One region of the Telluria sp. GW821-FHT07G12 genome, then DNA from elsewhere that is predicted to be linked to it. Evidence: predicted binding sites of a transcription regulator. Region 1 holds the regulator's gene; each other region holds the start of a gene.
What was found. Region 1 encodes sigma-54, which starts transcription at its own class of promoters, with help from an activator protein. Its sites were predicted from a motif close to TGGCANGNAANCTGCTTT; they were not measured.
Positions count from the first base shown of each region.

Region 2: the regulator sigma-54 is predicted to act here: its motif matches at 1,709-1,726, upstream of AC07PE_RS26265 (TldD/PmbA family protein).
Region 3: the regulator sigma-54 is predicted to act here: its motif matches at 1,749-1,766, upstream of AC07PE_RS25190 (urease accessory protein UreD).

Region 1 covers NZ_JBWKQA010000008.1:110,620-114,706, forward strand. The annotation lists gene lptA (lipopolysaccharide transport periplasmic protein LptA) at 1-508, shown strand, start outside; gene lptA (lipopolysaccharide transport periplasmic protein LptA) at 510-1,076, shown strand; gene lptB (LPS export ABC transporter ATP-binding protein) at 1,076-1,858, shown strand; gene AC07PE_RS24185 (RNA polymerase factor sigma-54) at 1,861-3,345, shown strand; gene hpf (ribosome hibernation-promoting factor, HPF/YfiA family) at 3,404-3,772, shown strand; gene AC07PE_RS24195 (enoyl-CoA hydratase/isomerase family protein) at 3,876-4,087, shown strand, end outside.
Region 2 covers NZ_JBWKQA010000011.1:32,574-36,660, forward strand. The annotation lists gene AC07PE_RS26265 (TldD/PmbA family protein) at 1-1,598, opposite strand, end outside; gene AC07PE_RS26270 (class I SAM-dependent methyltransferase) at 1,922-2,731, shown strand; gene AC07PE_RS26275 (S1C family serine protease) at 2,820-4,087, shown strand, end outside.
Region 3 covers NZ_JBWKQA010000009.1:94,269-98,355, reverse strand. The annotation lists gene AC07PE_RS25195 (DUF1302 domain-containing protein) at 1-1,671, shown strand, start outside; gene AC07PE_RS25190 (urease accessory protein UreD) at 1,776-2,624, shown strand; gene AC07PE_RS25185 (urease subunit gamma) at 2,634-2,936, shown strand; gene AC07PE_RS25180 (urease subunit beta) at 2,948-3,274, shown strand; gene ureC (urease subunit alpha) at 3,271-4,087, shown strand, end outside.

The sequences.
Region 1 (4,087 bases):
GGCCGAGCGCGCCGATTCGCTCAAGCAGGCCCAGATCGATTTCGACAGCGGCCACATCGACGAAGCCACCCAGACGCGTATCCTGACCGGCAACGTGGTGCTGACGCGCGGCACCCTGCTGATCAAGTCGGACAAGGCCGTGCTGAAGGAAACCCCCGAGGGCTACATGCTGCTGACGCTGACGGCCGCACCGGGCAAAACCGCCAGCTTCCGCCAGAAGCGCGACGGCGGCCCGGACTTGTGGACCGAAGGCCAGGCCCAGCGCATCGAGTACGACGAGCGTACCGAGGTGGTCAAGCTGTTCGCCAACGCCATCGTCAAGCAGCTGGAAGGCAAGCGCATGACGAGCGAGGTGAACGGCCCCTTCATCTCCTACGACAACCGCACCGAGCAGGCCAACGTGTTCAACGACGCCAGCGGCGAAAGCAAGGCGGGCGGCGGCCGCAGCACCATCATTATCGCGCCGCGCCGTACTACGCCGGCCGCTGCGCCGGCAGGGAAGCAGTAACATGAAGCGCGCCCTCGCCGCCGCCCTCGCCACGCTGATGCTGGCGCCGCTCGCGCAGGCCGAGCGGGCGGATTCGCTCAAGCCCTTCAATGTCGAAGGCGACAAGGCGACAATCGACCAGGCCACCCAAACCGTGATCCTGACCGGCAATGTGATCGGCACCCGCGGCACCATGCTGCTGAAGGCCGAGCGCGCCGAGATCAGGGAAACGCCGGATGGCTATCGGACCGTGGTGCTGTTCGGGGCGAACGGCAAGACCGCGTCGTTTCGCCAGAAGCGCGACGGCGGCGCTGACGAGTGGGCCGAAGGCTACGGCGAGCGCATGGAATATGACGAGCGCACGGATGTCGTCAAACTGATCTCGCACGCCGTCATCAGGCAGCTGGACGGCCGCACCGTGACCAGAGAGATGAGCGGCCCGTTCATTTCCTACGACGCCCGCAAAGAAGTCCTGTTGAACATGAATGACGTGAGCGGCAGCGACAAGCCGGGCAAGGATCGCGTCAGCGTCACTTTTTACACGCGCCGCCCGGCCTCGGCAGCGCAACCGGAAGCAGGAAAGCAATGATGGATGTACAAGCAAACGCCGCCACGGCCGACATCGCATGCGGTGGCAGCACCCTGGTCGCCAAGGGACTGCAGAAAAGCTACGGCAAGCGCCTGGTGGTGCGCGACGTCTCGCTGGAGGTCGCCTGCGGCGAGGTGGTGGGACTGCTCGGCCCGAACGGCGCCGGCAAGACCACCTCGTTCTACATGATCGTGGGCCTGGTGCCGGCCGAAGCCGGCGCCATCGTCATCAACGGCACCGACATCACGAGCCTGCCGATCCACCGCCGCGCCATGCTCGGCCTGTCCTACCTGCCGCAGGAAGCCTCGGTCTTCCGCAAGCTGACGGTGGAAGAGAACATCCGCGCCGTGCTGGAACTGCAGCGCGAGAACGGCAAGCCGCTGAGCAAGGCGCGCATCCAGGAACGCCTGGACGAGCTGCTGGCCGAGCTGCAGATCGAGAAGCTGCGCGAGAACCCGGCGATGTCGCTGTCGGGCGGCGAGCGGCGTCGCGTGGAGATCGCGCGCGCGCTGGCCACCGATCCGCGCTTCGTGCTGCTGGACGAACCCTTCGCCGGCGTGGATCCAATTGCCGTGATCGAGATCCAACGTATCGTGCGCTTCCTGAAAGAGCGCGGCATCGGCGTCCTGATCACCGACCACAACGTGCGCGAGACGCTCGGCATCTGCGACCGTGCCTACATCATCAACCAGGGCGCCGTGCTGGCCTCGGGCCGTCCCGACGACATCATCGCCAACGAGTCCGTCCGCCGCGTCTACCTGGGTGAACACTTCAGGATGTAGTCATGAAACAGACGCTCCAACTCAAGACCTCACAGCATCTTGCGCTGACGCCGCAACTCCAGCAGTCGATCCGCCTGCTGCAGCTGTCCACGCTCGAACTCCACCAGGAGATCGAACAGGTCCTGGGTGAGAATCCGCTGCTCGAGCGCCTCGACGATCCGCTCGATCGCTCGGTGCGCCTGTTGGCGGACGGTGCGATCAACAACGGTGCGTCGACTTCCACCACGCCCGATTCGCCTCCCGCATCCGGGCAGGGCGAGGAAGGCAATGGCAGCGGCGGCGGCGAGTCGGAAGGCGGCGACAGCGGCGAGGCCGGCGGCGCCGAGCACGAGATGGAGTGGGGCGAATCGGGCCGCTCGGGCAGCGGCGGCGAGGAAGAGGACGGCCGCCCGCAGCTGGAAGCCAGCCCCATCTCGCTGCGCGAACACCTGATGGAACAGGTGCGCCTGACCTGCATCTCGCCGCGCGACTGCGCGCTGGTCGAGATCGTGGTCGACTCCCTCGACGACAACGGCTACCTGGAAGAATCGCTGGACGACATCCACGCGCGCATGCCGACCGAACTCGAGATCGAATTCGAGGAACTGCGCACCGCGCTGTCGATGGTGCAGAGCATGGACCCGCCGGGCGTGGGCGCACGCAGCGCCGCCGAATGCCTGGCCTTGCAGATCCGCCGCATGCCCGGCGTGGCGATGGTGACGCGGCGCATGGCGCTGGTCATCGTGGAGCGCTACCTGACCTGGTTCGCGCAGCGCGAATTCAACAAGCTCAAGAAGGCCCTCGACTGCGACGACGAAGACCTGCGCGAAGCCCAGGCCGTGATCCGCCAGTGCAATCCGCATCCGGGCGCGGCCTTCGCATCCGACGTCTCCGACTTCGTGGTGCCGGACGTGATCGTGCGCCGCGCGAAGGATGGCTGGAGCGTGCAGCTGAATCCGGAAGTGATGCCGCGCCTGCGCGTGAACAGCATCTACGCCGCCTTGCTGAAGCAGGGGAAATCGGAATCGCAGCTGAATGCGCAGTTGCAGGAAGCCAAGTGGCTGATCAAAAACATGCGCCAGCGCTTCGACACGATCCTGCGTGTCGCGCAAGCAATCGTCGAGCGCCAGCGGAACTTTTTTTCCCATGGCGCGGTTGCCATGCGGCCCCTTGTTTTACGTGAGATAGCTGATACACTAGGTCTACACGAGAGCACAATTTCTCGCGTCACAACTCAGAAATATATGCTGACGCCGCACGGCATGTTTGAGTTGAAGTACTTTTTCGGGAGTCACGTTGCGACCGAGGCAGGTGGTGAAGCATCCTCGACCGCGATACGCGCTCTCATCGTACAACTCACAGGAGCAGAAGACCCCAAGAACCCTTTATCCGACAGCAAGATCGCGGAGATGCTAGGGGAACAGGGAATGGTTATCGCACGCCGCACGGTCGCGAAATACCGTGAGGCGCTGAAGATCCCGCCCGTCAGCCTCCGCAAATCCTTGTAATAAGCTGCAGGGCACCCAGATACTGATAACCTGACAGCGCATCTTCAAAGGAGTGTGTATGAATCTCACTATCAGCGGACATCATCTCGATGTAACCCCAGCAATCCGTGAATACGTACAGAACAAGCTCGAACGCATCACCCGCCATTTCGATCAAGTGATCGACTCCCACGTCATCCTCTGCATTGACAATCTCACCGAGAAAGAAAAACGCCAGAAGGCCGAGATCAACCTGCGTGTTGCTGGGAAGATCGTTCACGTCGCCAGCGCTGCGCACGACCTCTACGCTGCGATCGACATGCTGATGGACCGCCTGGACAGGCAGGTTCAGAAGTACAAGCAGATGCTGCAGGACCACAGTCACACAGCACTAAAACGCATGGCCAACGAGGACATTGAAGGAGGAGAAGCTGCCGCTGCAGCGTGATCATTCCGCTGGCGCAGCATAAGCAAGACGAAGGGCGCATCAGGCGCCCTTTTCGTTTGGTAGGCCGCTACAATGCCGTTTTCCCATTCATAAATAAAAGAACATGAGCGAATACGTGCAGACCCGTGTGGCCAATGGCACCGGCATCATTACCCTGGATCGTCCCAAGGCCCTGAACTCGCTGTCGCTGGAAATGGTGCGCGCAATGACGGAGGCCTTGCTGGCCTGGCGCGAGGACGCTGGCGTCGACGCCGTCGTCATCACCAGCACCAGCGAGAAAGCCCTGTGCGCAGGCGGCGACATCCGTTTCTTCCA
Region 2 (4,087 bases), on a different contig from region 1:
TTGAAGCGCGCGGTACTCGAACCGTGCGAGACGATGGAGATCTGCGGAGGCTGGCCCTTGCCGTCGAAGAAGGAGCCGCCCATGCGCCAGTCGCGCTCATCGCAGATGGCGCTGCAGGCATTCCAGAATTCCTGGGTGTTCGACTGATAGGCCACATCTTCCAGCATCTGGCCGATCTTGCCGTTGTTGATCTCGTAGAACAGCTGGCCGCCGAACTGGAAGTTGTAGCGCTGCTGGTCGATCGAGAACGAGCCGTCGCCGACGATGTAGATGCCCTTCTTGATGTCCTTGACCATCTCGTCCGGGCTCAATCTCTTCTTGCCCGCCTGGAGCGAGACGTTCGGCATGCGCTGGAACTGCACGTTGCTCCAGCTGTCCGCATACGAGCAGCCGTGCGATTCCTTCTCGCCGATGATGTGGGCCTGGTCGCGCGTGGCCTGATAGTTGACCAGGATGCCGTCCTTGATGATGTCCCAGCGCTTGGTCTTGACGCCTTCGTCGTCGAAGCCGACGTTGCCCAGCGAGCCGGCGGTGACCTTGTCCGCTACGATGTTCACCAGCGGCGAACCGTAGTTGAATTTCTTCGACTCCCATTTATCGAGGGTGGCGAAGCTGGTGCCGGCGTAATTCGCCTCGTAGCCCAGCACGCGGTCCAGTTCCGTCGGGTGGCCGACCGATTCGTGGATGGTCAGGAACAGGTGTTCCGGCGAGAGCATCAGGTCGTACTTGCCCGGGACGACGGTCTTGGCGGTCAGCTTGCGCTTGGCGTCGCGGCCGGCGGCGCGGGCATCCTCGATCATGTCGTAGGAGCGGGTGTACAGCGTCGCCACGCCGCCGGCGGCCTTGATCTTGTCTTCCTTGCGCGCGTCCAGGTATTCGTAGCCCATGCCGACCGGCGCCGACAGGCCCTGGCGCGAACGGAATTTGCCGGTCGCCTTGTCGACCGCGGTGGCGGTCAGCGGCGCCCACAGGCGCTGGATGTCCTGGTCGATATACGAGCCGTCGGTGGACGCGAAGTACTTCTGCTGGTTCACCTGGAACAGCATCGACTGCATGAAGTTGGCGCCGCCTTCCATGCCGGCCTTGTTGGCGGCGATCAGCAGCTCGGCCTTTTCCTTGATCGGCACCGTGCGCCAGTCCTTGGTCACCGGCGTCGCCCACGACACCTCGCCCACGCCCTTGACTGGTGCAAGCTGCACCGGTTCGGACTGCAGCTTGGCGTTGGCCTTGGCGATCGCCACCGCCTGGCGCGCCGCGCCGGCCACGCCGTCCGGGGTCATGTCGTTGGTCGCGGCAAAGCCGTAGGCGCCGTTGCAGACCACGCGCACGCCGATGCCGGCCGACTCGGTGTTCACCACGTTCTCGACGTTCAGGTCGCGGGTGATCACGTACTGGTTGAGGTAGCGGCCGATGCGCACGTCGCAGTAGCTGGCGCCGGCCTTGGTGGCGGCGCTCAGCGCGGTATCGGCCAGCATCTTCTTGGCCGCAACGGGCATCGGATTGAGCAGTTCTTCGGCGGCGATTGCGCGGCCGAAGACGGGAACCAGCATCGAGCCGAAAGCCAGGCCGCTGATGTTGAGGAAGGTACGGCGTTCCATGACGTCTCCTGAAGTGGACAGTGGCCCGGCGGACGGACCGCTTGTTTGTACTGCGCTTGGTCTTCTTCGTTCTTGGCTGCTGAACCATATCAGCAAGTAAAGTTTTTGAATAGGCAATCTTTATGCCAAGCGCCTGAATCCCTGCTTGCGGCGCACGGGGCGGTCCGGTGTTCGGCTGGACAGTGTCCGCGCCCTGTCCGGGGAGTGTCCGCTCGGACGCCTGCGATACATACACATCTTTACTTGACGACAATTGTGACGTGGCCGATGATCGCCGGGCGGCACGGCATGGCGCCGATGCCATCGACCCTGGAGACGACACAATGAAACGATTCATCCTGGCCGCCCTGCTGGCAAGCGGCCTGGCCGGCCTCGCACAAGCCGCCGACAAGAACGACGACGCGCAGCTGCGCGCGGCCATCGCGGGCAGCCACCGGAGCAGCGCCAACGCGGCGCGCGACAGCTTCCGCCATCCCTACGAAACCCTGAGCTTCTTCGGCATCAAGCCGAACATGACCGTGGTCGAGCTGTCGCCGGGTGGCGGCTGGTACACCGAGATCCTGGCGCCCTACCTGCGCGATAACGGCAAGCTGATTGCCGCGGGCCCGGCGTTCAATCCGGCCAAGCGCGGCACGGTGGCGTTCAAGCAGAAGCTGGACGCCACCCCGGCGGTCTTCGGCAAGGTCGTGCAGGGCGTCTTCGAGCCGCCATCGACCTACAACTTCGCGGCCCCGGGCAGCGCCGACATGGTGCTCACCTTCCGCAATCTGCATAACTGGATCGACGACGGCGGCGACGAAGAGCTGAAGGCCGTGTTCAAGGCCGCCTACACCAGCCTGAAGCCGGGCGGGGTGCTGGGGATCGAAGAACACCGCCTGCCGGAAGCGATGCCGCAGGATGCAAAGACCTCGAGCGGCTATGTGCATGAGTCCTATGTGATCAAGATGGCCGAGAGCGCCGGCTTCAAGCTGGCCGGCAAATCCGAGATCAACGCCAATCCGAAGGACAAGGCCGACCACAAGAACGGCGTGTGGGCGCTGCCGCCGACCCTGACCAACAAGGACGAAGACCGCGCCAAATACCAGGCCATCGGCGAGAGCGACCGCATGACGCTCAAGTTCGTGAAGCCGTAAATACGCGATCGATGCTCACCGCGGCGAATGTGAAGCCGCGGTGAGAATTTGTGAATTTTTGCGCCGTCCCTCAGTGTATAGTCGGCGCATGAAATTGATCCGACTTGCCGCCGCGGCCCTGCTTGCCGCTTCCAGCCTCGCCACCCAGGCCCAGGACATCGACGCCAAGGCGCCGCCCACCCGGCCCGCGAACAGCTCCAGTATCGAAAAATCGGTCGTCAAGATCTTCACGACCTTGCGCCGCCCCGACCCCTACCGGCCCTGGACCAAGGCGACGCCGCAGGAAGCCACCGGCTCCGGCGTGGTCATCGAGGGCAAGCGCATTCTCACCAATGCCCACGTGGTGGGCTATGCCAGCCAGGTGCAGGTGCAGGCCAGCGAGGAAGGCGACAAGGTCGGCGCCACCGTGGTCGCGATCGCGCGCGGGATCGACCTCGCCATCCTCAAGCTCGACGACGAATCCTTCTTCGACGAACACCCCGCATTGAAGCGCGCCAGCGTGCTGCCCGACGTGCGCGACGCGGTCATGGCCTATGGCTACCCGATGGGCGGCAACTCGCTGTCGATCACCAAGGGCATCGTCTCGCGCGTCGAATACGTCCCCTACTTCTTCGGCGCCTCCGGCCTGCGCGTGCAGATCGACGCCCCGATCAATCCCGGCAACAGCGGCGGCCCGATCGTCGCCGGCGACCGCATGGTCGGCCTGGCCTACTCCATCATCGCCAGCGCCAACAACATCGGCTACGTGATCCCGAACGAGGAAGTCGAACTGTTCCTGCGCGACGTGGCGGACGGCCGCTACGACGGCAAGCCGCAGCTGCTCGACGACACCCAGACGCTGGAGAACCCGGTGCTGCGCCAGTATTTGAAGATCGACAAGTCGGTCCGCGGTGTGGTCGTGCACCGTCCGAACAGCAGCGATGCATCCTATCCGCTCAAGGAATGGGATCTGATCACGAAGATCGGCGACTACCCGGTCGACGACCAGGGCATGGTCAAGCTGGGCCCCAACCTGCGCGTGCGCTTCCAGTACCGCGTGCAGCAGGTGGCAAAGGACGGCAAGGTGCCGCTGACCGTGGTCCGCGACGGCAAGACGATGCAGGTGCAGGTGCCGGTCGCCGGCAAGCGCCCGCTCTTGATTCCGGACCTGGACGGCGGCTATCCCTCGTACTTCATCTACGGCCCGATCGTGTTCTCGCGCGCCACCGAGGAGTACCTGTCCTTCATTACCGCAAACGCCTCGACCTTGAACAACTACGGCTTCAACGGCAGCCCGCTGGTGACGCGCCGCGGCGAAGCGCCGAGCAGCCGCCACGAGGAACTGGTGGTGGTCAGCTCGCCCTTCTTCCCGCACAA
Region 3 (4,087 bases), on a different contig from region 1:
GGCCTGAGCGTGACCGGCCGTATCGCATTTGGCGGCGTCAACCGGCTGGAGGCGCCCGATCCGCTGCTGCTCACCGCCGCCAACTCGGCCGCGATCAGCCTGGTCGGCTATGGCATGGGCGCGAATGCCGACGACGCCAATTTGAACTACGCGCGCCATGACTGGGTGTCGCGCGCATGGCTCGGCAACCTCGACCTGCGCTACGAAGGCGCCACGATGAACGGGGTGGTCCGCGTCAAGGCCTGGTACGACGACGGCCTGCGGCATGATGCCCGGCCCTGGGGCAATTCGATCAGCCGCTACGCCGCTGGACAGCCTCTGGGCGATGCCGGCACGGACAAGCTGGGCCGCTTTTCCGGCGTGGCCCTGGGCGAAGCCTGGCTCGAGCGCAGCATGGCGCCCGGCGGCAACAGCCTGCTGCTGCGCGCCGGCCGCCAGCTGACGCCCTGGAGCGAGCGCGGACCGGCGCTGGAAGCCATGGCGCCGCGCGACTTTCCGGCGTCGCGGCGCGCCGGCAGCCTGCCCCAGGAGACGCGGGTAGCGGCCCCGATGCTGTTCGCGCGCGCAGGCCTGGCGCCCGGCTGGGCGCTGGAAGGCTTCGTGCAGGCTTTCCGGCCCAGCGCGATCGATACCTGCGGCACCTATTGGGCGATCAGCGACTACGCTGCGGACGGTTGCAATGCCGTGATGGCCGGTCCTCCAGGGGGCCTGAGCGATCGTGCACGGATGGCCCAGGGGGCGTTCATGCAGCGCCTGCCGACAGTGAAGCCGGACGCACCGAACCGTGGCCTGGCGCTGTTCTGGCAAGCGGACGGCGATACCGAATTCGGCGTCTACCATGCGCGTTATGGCTGGCGCATGCCCATGCCGAGCCTGCGGCGCTCGACGCGCGTCGGCGCGCCCCTGATCGCGGGCGACCCGGGCGGCCTGAACATGCGCTTCTTTACCGAGTACGTGAGCAACGCAAGCCTGACGGCCTTCACCGCCAGCCACCGTGCCGGCGCCACTACCTACGGCGCCGAACTGTCCTGGCGCGAGCGCATCCCTTTCATGCTGTCGCCGGCCGACGTGCTGCCGCCTTTCCTGAACCCGAGCATACCGGCGATGCTGCGCACCAGCGTCGACGCGGTGCCGCCGGGCGGCATCTTCCCGGGTTACGACCTGTATTCGATGGCCCAGCTTCAGCTGAGCGTGCAGCACCGCTGGGAAGCCTTCGGCGTGCCGCTGACCGGGCTGGTGGAACTGATGGGCAAGCACACGCCGGGCCTGCCGGACCAGAACGTGCGGCGCTATGGCCGCGCCGACGTGTTCGGCCCGGGTCCGGTGAACGGCGTCTGCACGGTAATGACGGGCGACGCGGCGCGCCAGTGCAGCCAGCGCGGCTACCAGACCGCCAACTCATGGAGCTACCGCCTGCGCCTCGACGCGCGCCTGCCCGAGTTTGCACCTGGCCTGGCAACCAAGCTGACGGCCGGCTTCGGCCATGAGGTGAAGGGCTGGTCCGGCGATTTCGCCATCAACGAGGGCCGGCGCATGCTGTCGGCCGGCTGCCAGTTCGAATACCGCAAACGCTACTTCGCCGACCTGCAGTACGTCGGCATCTGGGGCGGCGACTACAACCCGACCTCCGACCGCGACACCCTGGCGCTGTCTGCCGGCGTGCGCTTTTAAGGTCCGCCGGCCGCACCGCCCTGGTGCGCTTTCCCTTTCGGGTGCAGCGCGCAGGCGCCAGGCGCCCCTGATTGCCATGGCACGCATCCTGCTAAACAGGAGGTATGCGCGATTCCTCCCTTTCCACTCCCGTCTTCCAGCCGCCGCCGGCGCCGCCCTGGCGCGCCAGCCTGGACCTGGGCTTCACCTGCGACGGTGAGTTCACGCGGCTCGCAAGCCGTGCGCATGCCGGACCGCTGCGCGTGCAGAAGGCGCTGTATCCGGAAGGGCCGCGCACCTGCCACGTGATCCTCGTGCACCCGCCCGGCGGCGTGGTAGGCGGCGACCGCCTGGAGATCGATGTCCGGCTGGGCGGCAGCAGCAGGGTCTTCGCCACCACGCCCGGCGCCGCCAAGTGGTACCGCGCGCAGGACCGCCTGTCGCGCCAGGACGTTCGCCTGCGGATAGCCGACGGCGCCGCGCTCGAATGGCTGCCCCAGGAAAGCATCTTCTACGACGGCGCCGGCGTCGAGCTCGAACACGAGGTCGAGCTGGGCGAGGGCGCCGCCTATATCGGCAGCGAGATCCTGTGCTTCGGCCGGCGCGCGATGGGCGAGCGCTTCGTGCGCGGGCAGGTTGCCCAGCGCACCCGCATCCGCCAGGCCGGCCGCCTGGTCTGGCATGAGCAGGGCCGGCTCGATGCCGCCGGCCTGGACAGCCCGCTGGGCTTGAACGGGCAGAGCGTGTGCGCGACCTTGCTCGCGGTCGGCAAGCCGCTGCCGGCGGCGGTCGCGGCCGCGCTGCGCGGCGGTGTCCCGGGCCTGGCCCTGAGCCAGGTGAAATCGGTGCTGGTGGCGCGCCACCTGGGCGACGACAGCGAAACCGCGCGCGCCGCCATGCTGCGCGTGTGGCAGGCGGTGCGGCCGCACCTGCTGGGCCTCGACGGCCGCCCGCCGCGCATCTGGAACACCTAGGAGCCGACCATGGACCTGACGCCCCGCGAAAAAGACAAGCTGCTGATCTTCACCGCCGCCCTGCTGGCCGAGCGCCGCCGCGCACGCGGGCTGAAACTGAACTATCCGGAAGCCGTGGCGCTCATCAGCGCCGCGATCATGGAAGGTGCGCGCGACGGCCGCAGCGTCGCCGCGCTGATGAGCGAGGGCGCCACCATCCTGGGCCGCGACGACGTGATGGAAGGTGTGCCGGAGATGATCCCGGAGATCCAGGTCGAAGCCACCTTCCCGGACGGCAGCAAGCTGGTCACCGTCCACCAGCCCATCGTTTGAATGGAGACCGCATGATCCCCGGCGAATACTTTCTGGAAGAGGGCGAGATCGTTCTGAATGCCGGCCGCCGCACGCATGTGCTGACGGTGGCGAACGCCGGCGACCGTCCGATCCAGGTCGGCTCGCACTATCACTTCTACGAGGTCAATACGGCCCTGCGCTTCGAACGCGAGGCGGCGCTCGGCATGCGCCTGAACATCGCAGCCGGCACCGCGGTACGCTTCGAGCCGGGCCAGCAGCGCACCGTGGAGCTGGTCGAACTGGCCGGCGCGCGGGTGGCGGTCGGCTTCCAGGGCCGCGTGAACGGTCCGCTGCCCGGGCAGGAGGCGTCCGCATGACGAGCATCTCGCGCCAGGCCTATGCCGACATGCTCGGCCCGACCACGGGAGACCGCATCCGCCTGGCCGACACCGGCCTGCTGATCGAGATCGAACGCGACTTTGCCGTATACGGCGAAGAGGTCAAATTCGGCGGCGGCAAGGTGATCCGCGACGGCATGGGCCAGTCGCAGCTGCCGCACGCGCAGGTCATGGACACGGTCATCACGAACGCCGTGATCGTCGACCACTGGGGCATCGTCAAGGGCGACATCGGCATCAAGGACGGCCTGGTCGCCGGCGTCGGCAAGGCCGGCAATCCGGACATCCAGCCCGGTGTGACCCTGGCCATCGGCGGCGCCACCGAGATCGTCGCCGGCGAAGGCATGATCGTCACCGCCGGCGGCGTCGACACCCACATCCATTTCATCTGCCCGCAGCAGATCGAGGAAGCGCTGGCCTCCGGCATCACCACCATGCTGGGCGGCGGCACCGGGCCGGCGGTCGGCACCGCGGCGACCACTTGCACGCCCGGCCCCTGGCACATCCACGCCATGCTGGCGGCCGCCGACGCCTTCCCGATGAATCTCGGTTTCTTCGGCAAGGGCAACGTCAGCCGTCCGCGCCCGCTGGAAGAGCAGATCGAGGCCGGCGCGGTGGGCCTGAAACTGCACGAGGACTGGGGCAGCACCCCGGCCGCGATCGACAACTGCCTGGCGGTGGCCGAGCGCATGGACGTGCAGGTGGCCCTGCATTCGGACACCCTGAACGAGGCCGGCTTCCTGGAGTCCACGCTGGCGGCGTTCAAGGACCGCACCATCCACACCTTCCACA